One region of the Rhodoplanes azumiensis genome, then DNA from elsewhere that is predicted to be linked to it. Evidence: riboswitches for the same ligand, from Rfam matches in the RefSeq annotation. Region 1 holds a riboswitch; the other holds the start of a gene.
What was found. Region 1 has a riboswitch for thiamine pyrophosphate ahead of thiO (glycine oxidase ThiO). Riboswitches for the same ligand answer to the same signal wherever they lie in the genome.

Region 1 (7,789 bases):
GCGCCCATGTTCTCGAACTTGTCCTCGAGCTCGATCTCCTTGGCGACGGTGACGCCGTCCTTGGTGATGCGCGGCGCGCCGAAGCTCTTCTCCAGCACGACGTTGCGGCCCTTCGGCCCGAGCGTCACCTTCACGGCGTTGGCGAGCACGTCGACGCCGCGCAGCATCTTGTCGCGCGCGTCAGACGAGAATTTCACGTCCTTGGCAGCCATTGTTCATCAGCTCCTGAATGAATCCGTTGCGTTCTCCCGACCCGGCGAGACCACGGTGCCGATCCGAAGTGAATCCGGCAGGGTCCGTTCAGGTTGGATCAGTCCGACAGTGTCTCGGGGTCAGGCGGCCTTCTTCTTGGCCTCGGTCTCGGTGAGAACGCCCATGATGTCGCTCTCCTTCATGATCAGATACTCGACGCCGTCGAGCTTGACCTCGGTGCCGGACCACTTGCCGAACAGCACCCGGTCGCCGACCTGAACGTCGAGCGGGATCAGCTTGCCGGCCTCGTCGCGGCCACCCGGGCCGACGGCGATGATCTCGCCCTGCTGGGGCTTCTCCTTGGCCGTGTCGGGGATGATGATCCCGCCGGCCGTCTTCTGCTCGGCCTCGATGCGCTTGACGACGACGCGGTCGTGAAGCGGACGGAACTTCATGCTGTCCTCCTAAGTTTCTGTCACGAAGAGAAGAATCTCATTCGGGTAGCCCGGCCGCACGGCGCGCTCCGGGCTGCCCGGCTGCGACATGGGGGAGGCGACGACCCCGTTCAAGAGGGGGGACGGAAAAATTTGGCACTCACCGCGATCGATTGCCAACAATCGCTGGATCGGCCGGCCGCGCTCGGTCGGGTTGGCGCGGGTGCGGCGTGGCGCTGGCGCAACACCGATCATGCAATGGGTAAGTGGAGGTCAAGCTTTTCGGCGCCGCGCAAGGTAGAGGTTTGGTAGCACTGTCCCGCAGAGGCTGCTACGCCCGACCTGTGAACACTTTGTTTACCAAATGAGCTTGCAATGATCGGAGGTGGCGTTGGAAGATTTCCGTGTCGATCGGACGGGGGACACTATGGCCTCTAAGGACTTCTTGCAGCAACTTCACGGCTACGGCCTGACGACCGCGCACATTCTCTATCGGCGGCCGGATCATCCCTGGCTGCTGCAGACCTACCTGTGGCAGGACTACGATCTTCACCCGCATTTCCCGGAGCTGAACAAGTTCCTCGGCTTCTGGCGGGAGAAGCTGGAGGGCCCGCTCCACTCGGTCACGGTCGCGCACTCGCGCCTGATCAAGCCCGCCGAAATCAAGGCCGTGGACGGGATTTTTACTCTCAACTGAGGGTGGGGACCGGCTCGGAGGGCGGGCACGCATGCGTGCCCGCGCCGTCGATCGCCGTCGCGTCGCCCGGGTTTCGCTGCATGTCTGGGCAAGACTCGGCGTCAGGCCTGGACGGGCGAGGGAGTTCGGGGGCCCGGCATGCCGGGGCGGCGGGGCGCCGGCCAGCCGCCCGACGATCCGGTCGACCTGCTGTCACACACACACACTCTCTCTCTCTCTCACTCCGGCTACGTCCATCGGGTCCACGCGGCGCGCCGGCTGGAGCCCGAGGGGCGGCGCGGCGGAAGCTGACCGGCCCCGCGCCGGCTCGCGCCGGCCTTGGACGGGCGATTCGTCATGAGACGACTCCCACCTCGGCGCGACCCGTCGATTCTTGCCCAGGCTCGAAAACGAAGCCCGGGATACGGGCGGCTCCGGCCGGCCCGCCGTTGACCCGGCCGACAACGGGCGCCATGGTCCGCGCGCCATGACCATGCCCGTCACGCCTGCTCACTCGCCCGCTCCGTCGCCCGTCGTCGTGGTCGGACCGTCCCAAAACCCGGTCCGGTTCGGCAATGTGCTGCCGCTCGCGCTGATCGCCGGCCCGTGCCAGATGGAGAGCCGCGCCCACGCGCTCGAGACCGCCGCGGCCGTCAAGGAGAGCGCCGCCAAGGCCGGGATCGCCGTGGTGTTCAAGGCGTCGTTCGACAAGGCGAACCGCACCAGCCTGAGCGGCGCCCGCGGGGTCGGGCTCGACGCCGCGCTGCCCGTCTTCGCCGAGATCCGCGAGACGCTGGGTCTCCCCGTGCTCACCGACGTGCACGACGCCGGCCAGTGCGCGCCGGTCGCCGAGGTGGTCGACATCCTGCAGATCCCGGCGTTCCTGTGCCGGCAGACCGATCTGCTGGTCGCCGCGGCGAAGACCGGCCGCATCGTCAACGTCAAGAAGGGCCAGTTCCTGGCGCCTTGGGACATGGCGAACGTCGTCGCCAAGGTGACGGGCGCCGGGAACGCGAACGTGCTGGTGACCGAGCGCGGCGCCTCGTTCGGCTACAACACGCTGGTCTCCGACATGCGGGCGCTGCCGATCCTGGCCCGCACCGGCGCGCCCGTGATCTTCGATGCCACCCATTCGGTGCAGCAGCCGGGCGGGCAGGGGACGTCGTCCGGGGGAGACCGCGCCTTCGTGCCGGTGCTGGCGCGCGCCGCCGTGGCGGTCGGGGTCGCCGGCGTGTTCATCGAGACGCATCCGGACCCGGACCGGGCGCCCTCCGACGGCCCCAACATGGTGCCGCTCGCCGACCTCGAGGGGCTGCTGCGCACCCTCGTCGCCTTCGACCGGCTCGCCAAGCACCACCTCGCCGAACCGGATGATTGAACCTGCGGGCGCGGCGTCGCAACCTAGTGGTGACACGGGGGAGACGCCATGCTGCTGCAATCGCTCGCCGGGCTGCCGGCCTTTCTGGCTTATCTGTGCACGGCGCTGATCGCCTCGATCCTCTACCTCTTGATCTACACGCGCGTCACGCATCACGACGAGTTCGCGCTGATCGCCAAGAATGTGCCGGGAGCCGCCGTGTCGCTCGGGCTGGCGCTGCTCGGCTTCGCCCTGCCGGTCGCCAGCGCCATCGCGCACGCCGCCTCGATCCTCGACTGCGCCGTGTGGAGCCTGATCGCGCTCGCCGTCCAGATCGGCGTCTATTTCCTGGTGCGCCTCCCGGTGCCGGACCTGTCGAACCGCATCGCCGCCGGCCAGCTCGCGCCGGCGATCTGGCTCGGCCTCGCCTCGCTCGCCGCCGGCGCGCTCAATGCCGCCGCGATGTCCTACTGAGCGCGGGCCGAAAGGGCCGAGGACATGAAACGCTCCACCCAGGTCGGGCTGGTGCTGATGTCGGCGCTCGGCGTCGGCGGCACCGCCTACATGCTGATGCCGGGCCGCGACTGCCGGCCGCCGGACACCCCCGAGCAGGCAGCGTTGCACGCGCCGCTGGCGCCCGGCGCCGCCGCTGCGGCCCCGGTGCAGCAGCAGAACTGCGCCCCGCGCGGCTCTTCCGGCTCGTCGGGACGCTGGAGCAGCGGCTCGTCGTGGTGGCACGGCGGCTCGTCGTCGTCCTCGAGCCGGACCGGGCCGGTGGTCGCCAAGGCGGCGAGCGGCACGGCCTCGTCGACCGCGTCGTCGTCTTCGGGAATTGGCTCCACGTTGCGCAGCGGCTTCGGCTCCTTCGCCCGCGCCGTGTCGTCGGGAGGCTGAGCGTGCAGCGCATCGCCTGCCCGGAGCGCGACGACTGGCGCGCGATCGCCGAGACGCACGGCTTCGCGTTCCACACCATCGACGGCGCGCCCTACTGGGACGAGACGGCCTATTACGGCTTCACGCTCGATCAGATCGAGCGCGACATCGAGGCGCCGACCGCCGAGCTCGACGCGATGTGCCGCGAGCTGGTCGCCCGCGCGGTCGGCGACGAGCGGATCCTGACGCTCCTGAAGATCCCGGAAACCTATTGGACCTACATCGCGGCGAGCTTCAAGCGCGGCGACCCCTCGCTCTACGGCCGCTTCGACCTCTGCTACGACGGCACCGGGCCGGCGAAGCTGCTCGAATACAACGCCGACACGCCGACGGCGCTCTACGAGACCGGCGTGTTCCAGTGGTTGTGGCTGGAGGAGGCGATCGCGCGCCAGATCGTCCCGGCCGGCAGCGACCAGTTCAACTCCGTCCACGAGACGCTGATCGCCGGCTGGCGCGCCGTCGCGGAGCAGGTGGGGCGCGGGCTGGGCGAGCCGGTCGGCACCGTGCATCTCGCCGGCGCGCTGGAGAGCGCCGAGGATCTCGGCACGCTCGCCTATCTCGAGGACACGGCCCGGCAGGCCGGCCTCGACACCGTGATGATCGCGATGGACCGCATCGGCCGCAAGCGCAACGGCGATTTCGTCGACGAGCAGGACCGTCCGATGGCGCTCGCCTTCAAGCTCTATCCCTGGGAGTGGATGTTCCGCGAGCCGTTCGGGCGCTATCTGCCGGGCGCGTCGACGCGCTGGATCGAGCCGCCCTGGAAGGCGATCCTGTCGTCGAAAGGGATTCTGCCGCTTCTCTGGTCGATGGCGCCGAACCATCCGAACCTGCTGCCCGCCTATTTCGAGGAGGATCCGGAGGCGGGACAGCTCGGCGAGTCCTACGTGCGAAAGCCGCTCTACTCGCGCGAGGGCGCCAATGTCGCCATGGTGGTGGGCGGCGAGGTGCTCGACTCCGACAGCGGTCCTTACGGCGCCGAGGGATTCGTGCGGCAGGCCGTCGCCGTGCTGCCGCGCACGGCGGGCGGCTATCCGGTGCTCGGCTCGTGGATCGTGAACGGCGCAGCCTGCGGCCTGTCGATCCGCGAGGACGCCTCGCCGATCACCAAGAACACGTCGCGCTTCCTGCCGCACGCGATCCTGCCCTGACGATCCTGCCTGACGGCGGTGCGGCCATGCCGGCGCGCCGCGATCTTGTCGCGGCGATGCGGTGCTGTACAACACCGCGCATGAGCTCTCCCGCCCGCGACGACAGTGCCGACCCGCCGGGGACCGGACGGGTGCTGGCGGTGGTCGCGCTGGCGCTGTTCTCGACCAGCCTGTTCATGCGCGCCATCGATCCGGTGATCCCGCAGATCGCCACCGGCCTGCAGATGGACGTGCGCACGGTCGCGCTGCTCTCCACCGCCTATGCGCTGCCCTATGCGCTCGCCCAGCCGGTGCTCGGCAGCCTCGGGGACACGGTCGGCAAGGTTCTGGTGCTGAAGCTCTGCCTGGTGCTCAGCATCTTCGCCGGCTTCCTCGGCGCCTTGGCGCCGGACTTTCCGACGTTGTTCGGCTCGCGCGTGCTGGTCGGCATGGTGTCGGGCGGCATCTTCCCGATCGCGCTCGCGATCGGCGGCGATCTGGTGCCGGTCGCCAAGCGCCAGATCGCCTTCAGTCGGCTGCTCGCCGCGGCGATGGCGGGCAACGTGCTCGGTTCGCCGCTCGCCGGGCTGATCGCCGACACGGTCGGCTGGCGCGGCGTCTTCGCGCTGGTCGCCGCGATCGCGGTCGTCGCCCTCGCCGCCGTGCAGATCGGCTTTCGCGGGCTCGCGATCGATGTGCGCAGCCGCTTCGAGATGACGACCATCGTGCGCGGCTATCGCGCCGTGTTCCGGAATCCGCTGGCGAAGATCTGCTTCCTGGCCGTGTTCCTGGAGGGCACGTTCCTGCACGGGCTGTTCCCGTTCGTCGCGGCGCTGCTCGCGGGACGCGGCGAGGGGCGCGCCGCGATCGCCGGCGTGGTGATCGCCGGCTTCGCGGTCGGCGGGTTTCTCTATTCGGGCCTGATCTCGGTGCTGCTGCGCCGGCTCGGCGAGCGCGGCCTGATGCGCGGCGGCGGCGCCCTGATGGCGATCGGCCTCGCCGCGGTGACGCTCGGCTTCGCCTGGCCGGTCGAGTTCATGATCTTCATGGTGATAGGGCTCGGCTTCTACTCGCTGCACGGCGTCATCCAGGTCTATGTGACCGAGCTCGCGCCGTCGGCACGCGGCACCGCGGTCGCCATGCACGGGTGCTCGTTCTTCCTCGGCCAGGCGCTCGGCCCGGTCGTCTATCGCACCGGCTTCGATCATGTCGGCGTGTCCGCCACCAGCACGATTGCCGGTCTGATGCTGCTCGGCACCGGATTGATGTGCGCCGTATACTTACGGCGGCCGGCGAAGCCGCAGCCGGCCGGCCCACGCGAGACCTGATCGTCGGACGTTCCCAGGTCGCGCTTGTGCGACCCATCGCGATCGCGCCTTGCCGCTCCGCTCTTGCGGCGGCGGCCCGGATCGTCCATCATTCCCTCACGGCCTGGGGTGCCGCGCCGGTGCGCGGCTGAGATCACACCCACTGAACCTGTCTGGGTCATGCCAGCGAAGGGAGCCGCCGATGGCAGCAGAGTCACGTCCGTATTCCGAGTCCACCGCCGCGCCGGTGCATGACGGCGCGCAGGCGCGCGTGCCCGATGTCGTGATCATCGGGGCCGGGGTTTGCGGCCTGGGCATCGCCTGGCGACTGGCGCAGCGCGGCCTCGCCGTCACGGTGCTCGACAAGGGCGCCCTCGGCGCCGCGGCGAGCTGGGTCGCCGGCGGCATGTTGGCCGCCTGCGCCGAGGCGGAGCCCGGCGAGGAGGCGCTGGTCAGGCTCGGTCGGCACGCGCAAGCCCTGTGGCCCGGCTTCGCGGCCGAGCTTCTGGAGACGACCGGCATCGACGTCGAGCTGCGCACCGAAGGCACCTTGGTGGTGGCGCCGACCGCCGACGAGCGCGCCCGTCTCCTGCATCATCACGCATTCCAGACGAGCCTCGGCCTGACCCTCGACTGGCTGACGCCGGCGGAGGCGCGCCGGCGCGAGCCGCATCTCGCGGCCGGGATCAGCGGAGCCGTGTTCAGCCCCGAGGACCATCAGGTCGCGACCCGGTCGCTCACCACCGCGCTCGTTCGGGCCGCCGAGCGCGCGGGCGTGACGCTGCGGCCGCACACCGCGGTCGTGCGCATCGTCGTCGAGAACGGCCGTGCCACCGGGGTGGAGCTGACCGACGGCACCCGCGTTGCCGCCGGCACCGTGGTGCTGGCCGCCGGGGCCTGGTCGCGCGGCATCGAGGGCGTGCCTCCCGCCGCCCGCCCGCCGGTGCGGCCGATCAAGGGGCAGGTGATCGTCCTGACGATGGATGCGGCGGCGCCGCTGCTGACTCACGTTCTGTGGGCGCCGGGCTGCTATCTGGTGCCGCGGCGCGACGGCCATCTGATCCTCGGCGCGACCGTCGAGGAGAAGGGGTTCGACACGGCGATCACGGCCGGCGGCCTCTTCGCGTTGCTGGAGGCGGCGTGGCGGGTGCTGCCGGCGATCGAGGAGCTGCCGATCGTCGACACGGTCGTCGGCCATCGGCCGGGCAGCCGCGACGACGCGCCGATCCTCGGCGCCTCCGAGGTGCCGGGGCTCGTCTACGCCACCGGCCACCATCGCAACGGCATTCTGCTGGCCCCGGTGACGGCCGACGCCGTCGCGCGGCTGGTGGCGGGCGAGGGGACCGATCCGGCCATCGCCGCGTTCGGCATGGAGCGGTTTTCGACCAAGGCCGCGGCCTGACCCGCACGAGGAACAGAGACATGGCCGATACAGCAACAGCGTCCTACGGCGCCGAAGAGACCAATCCGAGGGACACCATCACAGTGAACGGCGCCGCCGAGCCGCGCACCGCGACGACGATCGCGGCACTGCTGGCCGAGAAGGACATCGCCACCGGCACCCGCGGCATCGCGGTCGCCGTCAACGGACGGGTGGTGCCGCGCGCCGCCTGGGCTACCGCGGCGCTCGCGAGCGGCGACGCCGTCGAGATCGTGCGGGCGAGGCCCGGAGGCTGACATGAGCATCGACACGAAGACCCGAGAGGCCGAGATCCCGGAGACCAAGGTTGCCGACCCGCTGGTGATCGCCGGGCGGACCT
Region 2 (7,789 bases), on a different contig from region 1:
ACGCCGCTTTCGCGGCTTTGTCCACCCGACGTCTGTTCGTGCCGGTCGACCGCGTGGGCACGGCGGGCCTGCGGCGCACCTTTGCCCACGCTACACGATCCCACACGATGTCGCTTCTTTCCCTCACAGCGCCTTGTTGCTGTCCTTGACGGCGTCGGCCTCGACATAGACCTGGCCGCCCATCTTCAGGAACTTGTCCGACATCTGCTTCATGCCGGCGGCGGCGTCGGCCTGCGCCGTGTCGACCGGATAGAGCGCCGCCTTCTCGTTGTCGCCGAGCCCGGCCGCGTAGTCCCGCACGTCCTGCGTGATCTTCATCGAGCAGAATTTCGGCCCGCACATCGAGCAGAAATGCGCGACCTTGTGGGCCTCCTTGGGCAGCGTCTCGTCGTGGAAGCCGCGCGCCGTGTCGGGGTCGAGGCCGAGGTTGAACTGATCCTCCCAGCGGAACTCGAAGCGGGCGCGCGACAGCGCGTCGTCGCGGATCTGCGCGGCCGGGTGGCCCTTCGCCAGATCGGCGGCGTGCGCCGCGATCTTGTAGGTGATCACGCCGGTCTTCACGTCGTCGCGGTCGGGGAGTCCCAGGTGTTCCTTCGGCGTCACGTAGCACAGCATGGCGCAGCCGAACCAGCCGATCATGGCGGCGCCGATGCCCGACGTGATGTGGTCGTAGCCCGGCGCGATGTCGGTCGTCAGCGGGCCTAGCGTGTAGAACGGCGCCTCGCCGCACTCCTTCAGCTGCTTGTCCATGTTGATCTTGATCTTGTGCATCGGCACGTGGCCGGGGCCCTCGATCATCACTTGGCAGCCCTTCGCCCAGGCGATCTTGGTCAATTCGCCCAGCGTCTCGAGTTCCGCGAACTGGGCGCGGTCGTTGGCGTCGGCGATCGAGCCCGGACGCAGGCCGTCACCGAGCGAGAACGACACGTCGTAGCGCCGCATGATCTCGCAGATCTCCTCGAACCGCTCGTAGAGGAACGACTCGCGGTGATGCGCCAGGCACCACTTCGCCATGATCGAGCCGCCGCGCGAGACGATGCCGGTGACGCGGCTGGCGGTGAGCGGCACATAGGCGAGCCGCACGCCGGCGTGGATGGTGAAGTAGTCGACGCCCTGCTCGCACTGTTCGATCAGCGTGTCCTTGTAGACCTCCCAGTCGAGCTTGACCGGATCGCCGTCGACCTTCTCGAGCGCCTGATAGATCGGCACCGTGCCGATCGGCACGGGCGCGTTGCGGATGATCCACTCGCGCGTGTTGTGGATGTTGCGGCCGGTGGAGAGATCCATCACGGTGTCGGCGCCCCAGCGGATCGCCCACACCATCTTGTCGATCTCCTCCTCGACCGACGAGGTCACGGCGGAGTTGCCGATGTTCGCGTTGATCTTGGTGAGGAAGTTGCGGCCGATGATCATCGGCTCGAGCTCGGCGTGGTTGACGTTGGCCGGGATGATGGCGCGGCCCCGGGCAATTTCGCTCCTCACGAACTCCGGCGTCACGAAGGCCGGCAGCGACGCGCCGAAGCTCTCGCCGTCGGCGAGCGCGCTCGCGGCGCGATCGAGCATCCGCTTGCGCCCCAGGTTCTCGCGCTCGGCGACGTAGATCATCTCCTTGGTGATCACGCCGGCTTTTGCCCATTCGTACTGGGTGACGGGCTTGCCTTCGAGCGCTCTCAGGGGAGCATGCACGGTCGGGAAGGAGCGGGCCAGATGGGCGCCCGTGACGTTGCCGTTGTCGACCGGCTTGATCGGACGGCCCTGATAGGTCTCGACGCCGCCGCGCTCGCTCACCCAGGCGGTGCGATGGCGCGGCAGGCCCTTCTCCACGTCGATGGTGGCGGTCGGATCCGTGTAGGGGCCGGAGGCGTCGTAGACCGGCACGGGCGGCTCGCCGGCGGCGTCGCTCAGCACGATCTCGCGCAGCGGCACCTTCAGGTCGGGCGCGGCATCGGGCGTCGTGTAGGCCTTGCGCGAGCCGGCGATCGGCCCGGTCGTGACGGTCGGAACGGCGAGCGCGTCTTTGGGGGTGTGCTTGTTCATTCGGAGCCTCCCGTGAATGGGTGTCCGGCAACAGCATGCGTCGGTATGGGAATGGTCCCTGTCCCTTCGCCGGCATGACCCGGATCAGGTTCAAAGGGTTTCCGTGGTGCCTTGCGGATCACCGGAACCGGAGCGATCGAGCGTGTGATCGGCTCCGGAGCGACGGCGGGACTGCGCGGCCGACGGTCTCTCAGCTCCTTCCGGAGCACCCCTCGGAACGAAGTCTCAATGTACGGCAGAACGGAGACCTGTCAATGCGACGGTCCGACGACGCGCCGGGTCGGCAGCCGGCCACCGGCGTCGCTCTCGGCGCCACGCCGCCCGACCGCGGGGGCGGAAGCCGGAGCGCGCGGGGCGGCGAGCGGCTGGTCGAGCACGAGCGCGCCCGCGACGCCCGGCCGGCCGAACAGCCAGCCCTGCGCCTCGCGGCAGCCGGCGGCGCGCAGCAGCTCCAGCTGCTCGACGGTCTCGACGCCCTCCGCCGTGGTGCCCATGTCGAGCGCCTTGGCGAGGTTCACGACCGTGCAGACGATCGCGGCGCAGTCGGAGCGGGTCGGCAGGTCGGCGACGAACGACTTGTCGATCTTGATCTTGCTGAACGGGAAGAGCTGCAGGTAGCTCAGCGACGAGTAGCCGGTGCCGAAGTCGTCGAGAACGATGTGGACGCCGAGCGCGGCGAGGTCGTGCAGCACGGCGAGGCCGCCGTGGTCCTTCTGCAGCAGCACCGACTCGGTGATCTCCAGTTCCAGCCGCGCCGCCGGCAGGCCACTGCGGGCGAGCGCGTCGCGCACCACCTCGACCAGGTTGCCGGAGCGGAACTGCACGGCCGAGAGGTTGACGGCGAGGCGCACGTCGGCGGGCCACGCCGCGGCGATGCGGCAGGCGGTGTCGAGGATCCATTCGCCGAGCGGGATGATCAGGCCGATCTCCTCGGCGACGGGGATGAACTTGTCGGGCGGGATCAGGCCGTGGTCGGGATGGCGCCAGCGCACCAGCGCCTCGACGGCGCACGGCCGGCAGGTGGCGATGTCGACGATCGGCTGGAAGTGGATCTCGAACTCCTTGCGCACCAGCGCCTCGCGCAGCTCGAACTCGAACTCGCGCTGGAGCTGTGCGTCGGCGTCCATGGCCGGCTCGAAGAAGCGGTAGCAGCCGCGGCCGTCGCCCTTGGCGCGGTAGAGCGCCAGATCGGCGTTGCGCAGGATCTGGCTGGGCTCGGTGCCGTCGTCGGGGGCGATGGCGACGCCGATCGAGATGCCGATGACGATCCGCTTGCCCTCGATCTCGTAGGGGGCGCGCAGCTCGTCGAGCAGCCGTTCGGCCCGCGCGCCGGTCTCGCCGCGCGGGTCGTCGTGGCAGTGCTGGATGACGGCGAACTCGTCGCCGCCGATGCGGCCGAGCGTGTCGTCCGGCGAGGCGGTGCGGCGCAGGCGCTCGGCCACGGCCTCGAGCAGCGCGTCTCCGCCCGAATGGCCGAGCGAGTCGTTGACCGACTTGAACAGGTCGATGTCGAAGATCAGCACCGCGAAGCTCTTGCCGGTGCGGCCCAGGCGGGCGATCGCCTCGTCCATCCGCTCGCGGAACAGCAGGCGATTGGCGAGGTCGGTCAGCGCGTCGTGCCGCGCCATGTGGGCGATGCGCTGCTCGGCCTGGGTGCGCTCGGTGATGTCCTCGTGCACCGAGATCCAGCCGCCGTCGCCGGTCGGGTCGTTGAGCACGGCGATGACCCGGCCGTCGCCGAGGCGCGTCATCACGTGGGTGGCGGTGTCGCGCGAGATCGCGCCGGTCAGCTCCGCCAGGTAGGACTCCGGATCGGCGCACACCGTTCCGGCCTCGGTGCGCAGCCGCAGCAGCTCGCGCAGCGAGGTGCCCGGGCGCACCGCGTCGGCGGCGAGGCCGTACATCTGGCGGTAGCGGGCATTGTGCAGGATCAGCCGGCCGTCGCGGTCGAACATGCACAGCCCGTGGGACATGTTGTTGAGGGCGGCGTCGAGCTGGCTGGACGTCTGTTCGAGCCGGCGCGACTTGCGCACCAGGCCGCTGAGCAGCGCGGCGCAGCACAGGAAGCCGAGCAGGGTGCCGAGGCCGATCCACAGCGCCCGATGCTCCCAGGTGGCGAGGGCCGCACTCTCGGTGATGGCGACATTGACGAACAGCGGGTGCCCCGGGACCGGGCGGACCGCGACGAGTCGCGTCTCGCCGGTCTGCGGGTCGCGGGTCGTGTAGAAGCCGCCGCCCCGCGCCGCCGCCGCGAACCAGCTCAGGTCGTGGATCGGCGTCCCGCTCGGCTCGAGCTCGGTCGGGAAGCGCGCCAGAACGGTTCCGTCGGAACGCAGCAACGCGAAGGAGCGTGCCGCGAGCGGTGCGATCGAGTCGTAGACGTTGCGGAAGTAGTCGATCGGGACGCCCATGGCGACCACGCCGCCGAGGGTGCCGTCCGGTGCCGCGATACGGCGGCTGAACAGGACGACGTGGGTGCTGCTGATGCGGCTGTGGAGCGGCCCGCTCACGCGCAGTGCGTCGTCGGTCGTGCCGAGAAAGTCCTGATGGAAGGGGCGGCCGCGAAAGTTCAGCGGCCGTACCGGCCAGTCGAGCGACCAGTTGACGAGCTCGCCCGTCGCGTCGGCGATCACGATGGCGGTCGCCTGCGGCAGGCCGGCCAGCCGCTCGCGCAGATCGTCGTGGACCCGGGCGGTGCCGAGCATGTCGCGCACCTGCTCGGCCGTCAGCCGGTGGCGTGCGAGGTCGACCAGGGCCGCGTCGATCGGCTGGACGACGCGGTTGATCTGATCGGCCAGCACGGTCGCCAGATTGGCCGAGTCCTCGTTTGCCGAAGCGATGGCGTCGGAACGGAGCTGCCAGACCGCGACCCCGATCGCCAGGGCCGAGGCCGCGATCACCGAGGCGGTCACGGCGATGAGGGTGCCGAACGAAGCCCAATGACGATGTGGCGAAGCTGACGGCATGGCGGATGGGCGCCTGGGCGTTCCTGACGTCGAGACCTGTCCGTCGCTGCGAGCCGGACCGGGCGGACCGCCGGCCGGCGATCCACCGGGTCACCGGCCGTGTGGGACCAGGGACGCGTGGTTCGGCCGTTCGGAACAACGACGTATCACGACCGAGCTACCAGTCGGTTAATCCAGGCCGACGAGCCGATCGGTCCTCGGCCGTTTCCGGCGCCGTGCCGGCGCGTGCGGAGGACCGCGGCGGGGCAGCCGGTCACGCCGCCGCGGGCGCGCACGCGGCCGTGGGCTCGAACGACAGTGCGGCGGCCGGCACCGGCCGCCCGAACAGCCAGCCCTGGGCCTCCCGGCAGCCGGCGGCGCGCAGCAGCGCGACCTGGTCCCAGGTCTCGACGCCCTCCGCCGTGGTGCTCATCGCGAGCGCCCTGGCGAGCGTCGTCACGCTGGAGACGATCGCGGCGCAATCGGCCCGGGTCGTCAGCTCGGCCACGAAGGTGCGGTCGATCTTGATCTTGCTGAACGGGAAGAGCTGCAGATAGCTCAGCGACGAGTAGCCGGTGCCGAAATCGTCGAGCACGACGTGGACGCCGAGCGCCGTGAGCCCGTGCAGCACCGCGAGGCTGTCGTGGTCCTTCTGCAGCAGCACCGACTCGGTGATCTCGAGCTCGAGACGGCCGGCCGGAAGGCCGGTGTCGGCGAGCGCCCGGCGGACGACCTCGACCAGATCGCCGCCGACGACCTGCTTGGCCGAGAGATTGACGGCGAGGCGGATGTCGGACGGCCACTCCGCGGCGGTGCGGCAGGCGGTGGCGAGGATCCATTCGCCGAGCGGACCGATCAGGCCGATCTCCTCGGCGACGGGGATGAACTTGTCGGGCGGGATCAGGCCGTGCTCGGGATGGCGCCAGCGCACCAGCGCCTCGACGGCGCAGGGGCGGCAGGTCGAGAGGTCGACGATGGGCTGGTAGTGCAGCTCGAACTCCCGCCGCGGCAGCGCCTCGCGCAGCTGCAGCTCGAAGGCGCGTTGCAGCCGCACGTCGGTGTCCATCGCGGGCGCGAAGAAGCGATAGCAGCCGCGGCCGTCCGTCTTGGCGCGGTAGAGCGCGAGATCGGCGTTGCGCAGGATGCCGCTCGACGTGCGGCCGTCATTCGGGGCGACCGCGATGCCGATCGAGATGCCGATGACGATCCGCTTGCCGTCGATCTCGTAGGGGGCGCGGACGCGCTGGAGCAGCCGCTCGGCCAGCGCCGCCGCCGCGGCGCGGGGCGGGCCGTCGACGAGCTGGATCACGGCGAACTCGTCGCCGCCGATGCGGCCGACCGTGTCGGCCGGCCCGATGCAGGAGCGCACCCGCTCGGCCACGGCCTCGAGCAGAGCGTCGCCGCCCGAATGCCCGAGCGAGTCGTTGACCGACTTGAACAGGTCGATGTCGAACACGAACGTCGCGAACCCCGCGCCGTCGCGGTCGAGCCGCGCGAGCGCGGCGTCCATGCGGGTGCGGAACAGCAGGCGGTTGGGCAGGTCGGTGAGCGGATCGTGATGCGCCAGATGAGCGATCCGGCGCTCGGCGAGCGTCCGCTCGGTGATGTCCTCGTGGACCGTGACGAAGCCGCCGTCGCCGACCGGGCTGAACGTCAGCGCGATGACGCGACCGTCCGGCAGCTCGACGATGAAACGGCCCGACTGCCCTGCCGCGATGGTGCGCCGGATGCCGGCGACGCGCGCCACCGGATCGCCGTTGAAGGTGCCGAGCGCGATCCGGCGCATGAACAGGTCGAGGATCGGCGTGCCCGGTTGGGCGTCGTCGGCCGTGAGCTTGTAGATCTGACGATATGGCGTGTTGCACACGACGAGCCGGTCGTCACGGTCGTACATGCTGAGCCCGAGCGTCATGTTGTTGACGGCGGCGTCGAGCCGGCCGGCGACCTCGGCGAGCTCGCGTGACTTGTCGGCGAGCCGCGCCTCGCGCTCGCGCAGCGACGCTTTCGACGCCAGCAGATGATCGAACTGCCGCTTCAGCGCCCACAGGAGCCCGAGTGCGCAGACGAAGGCGAGCAGCGCGCCGGCGCCGATCCGCACCGCATGGCGGCGCCATTCGGCGAGCGCGGCGCTCTCCAGGATGGCGCTGCTCACCACCAGCGGCGTGTCGGCGATCCTGTGGACGGCGACGATCCGCCGATCGGCGCCGTCGCTCCCGGTTTGCACCCGATAGGTGCCGCCGCCCCGGCTCGTCACGTCGTGCCACGGCCCGCCCGCGGGCATGGCGGGGCCGGCGAGCCCGGTGATCACGCTACGATTGACCAGCATCGCGCCGTCGTCCCGGCTCACCAGGAACGATTGCCCGGGCAGAGGCTCGAAGGTCTCGTACAGACGGTCGAGGGTCGCCGCCGGGATGCCGACCACGACGGTGCCGACATGGGTGCCGAGCGTGCCGGCGATGCGCCGGCCGAAATAGATCATCGGCTCGCCGGCGACGGGCGAATGAACCGGCGGGCTGACGAGAAGGCCGTAGGCGCCGGACCGGTCGGAGCGCCGGAAATGCGCCTCGACGACGCCCGGCAACTCGGCACGGGCCTGCTCCGGGCTCGCCTGGAGGATGCGGCCGTCGGTCGCGACGATCGCCAGCACGCCGACCGCATCGTCGCGATGGCGCCGCTCGTCGAGCATCTGACGCTGCGGATCGCCGGAGAAGAACGCGTCGAACTCGGCCGGAATGGCGAGGCCGAGCGACGGCACCACGTCGCGCAGCTCCGCCAGCACGGCGTCACGCGGGCCGACGATCCGCATG

Region 2: it holds a riboswitch for thiamine pyrophosphate, as region 1 does, so the genes downstream of both, thiC (phosphomethylpyrimidine synthase ThiC) here and thiO (glycine oxidase ThiO) in region 1, are expected to answer to the same signal.

What each region holds. Positions count from the first base shown of each region.
Region 1 is NZ_JBHUIW010000001.1:270,745-278,533, reverse strand. Features, by position in the region: gene groL (chaperonin GroEL) at 1-212, opposite strand, end outside; gene groES (co-chaperone GroES) at 333-647, opposite strand; gene ACFSOX_RS01315 (usg protein) at 1,054-1,323, shown strand; gene kdsA (3-deoxy-8-phosphooctulonate synthase) at 1,796-2,680, shown strand; gene ACFSOX_RS01305 (DUF350 domain-containing protein) at 2,729-3,133, shown strand; gene ACFSOX_RS01300 (hypothetical protein) at 3,158-3,553, shown strand; gene ACFSOX_RS01295 (glutathionylspermidine synthase family protein) at 3,556-4,743, shown strand; gene ACFSOX_RS01290 (MFS transporter) at 4,824-6,050, shown strand; TPP riboswitch at 6,144-6,241, shown strand; gene thiO (glycine oxidase ThiO) at 6,232-7,431, shown strand; gene thiS (sulfur carrier protein ThiS) at 7,452-7,706, shown strand; gene thiG (thiazole synthase) at 7,708-7,789, shown strand, end outside.
Region 2 is NZ_JBHUIW010000030.1:9,908-17,696, forward strand. Features, by position in the region: gene thiC (phosphomethylpyrimidine synthase ThiC) at 124-2,037, opposite strand; TPP riboswitch at 2,081-2,260, opposite strand; gene ACFSOX_RS20575 (bifunctional diguanylate cyclase/phosphodiesterase) at 2,289-5,003, opposite strand; gene ACFSOX_RS20580 (bifunctional diguanylate cyclase/phosphodiesterase) at 5,257-7,789, opposite strand, start outside.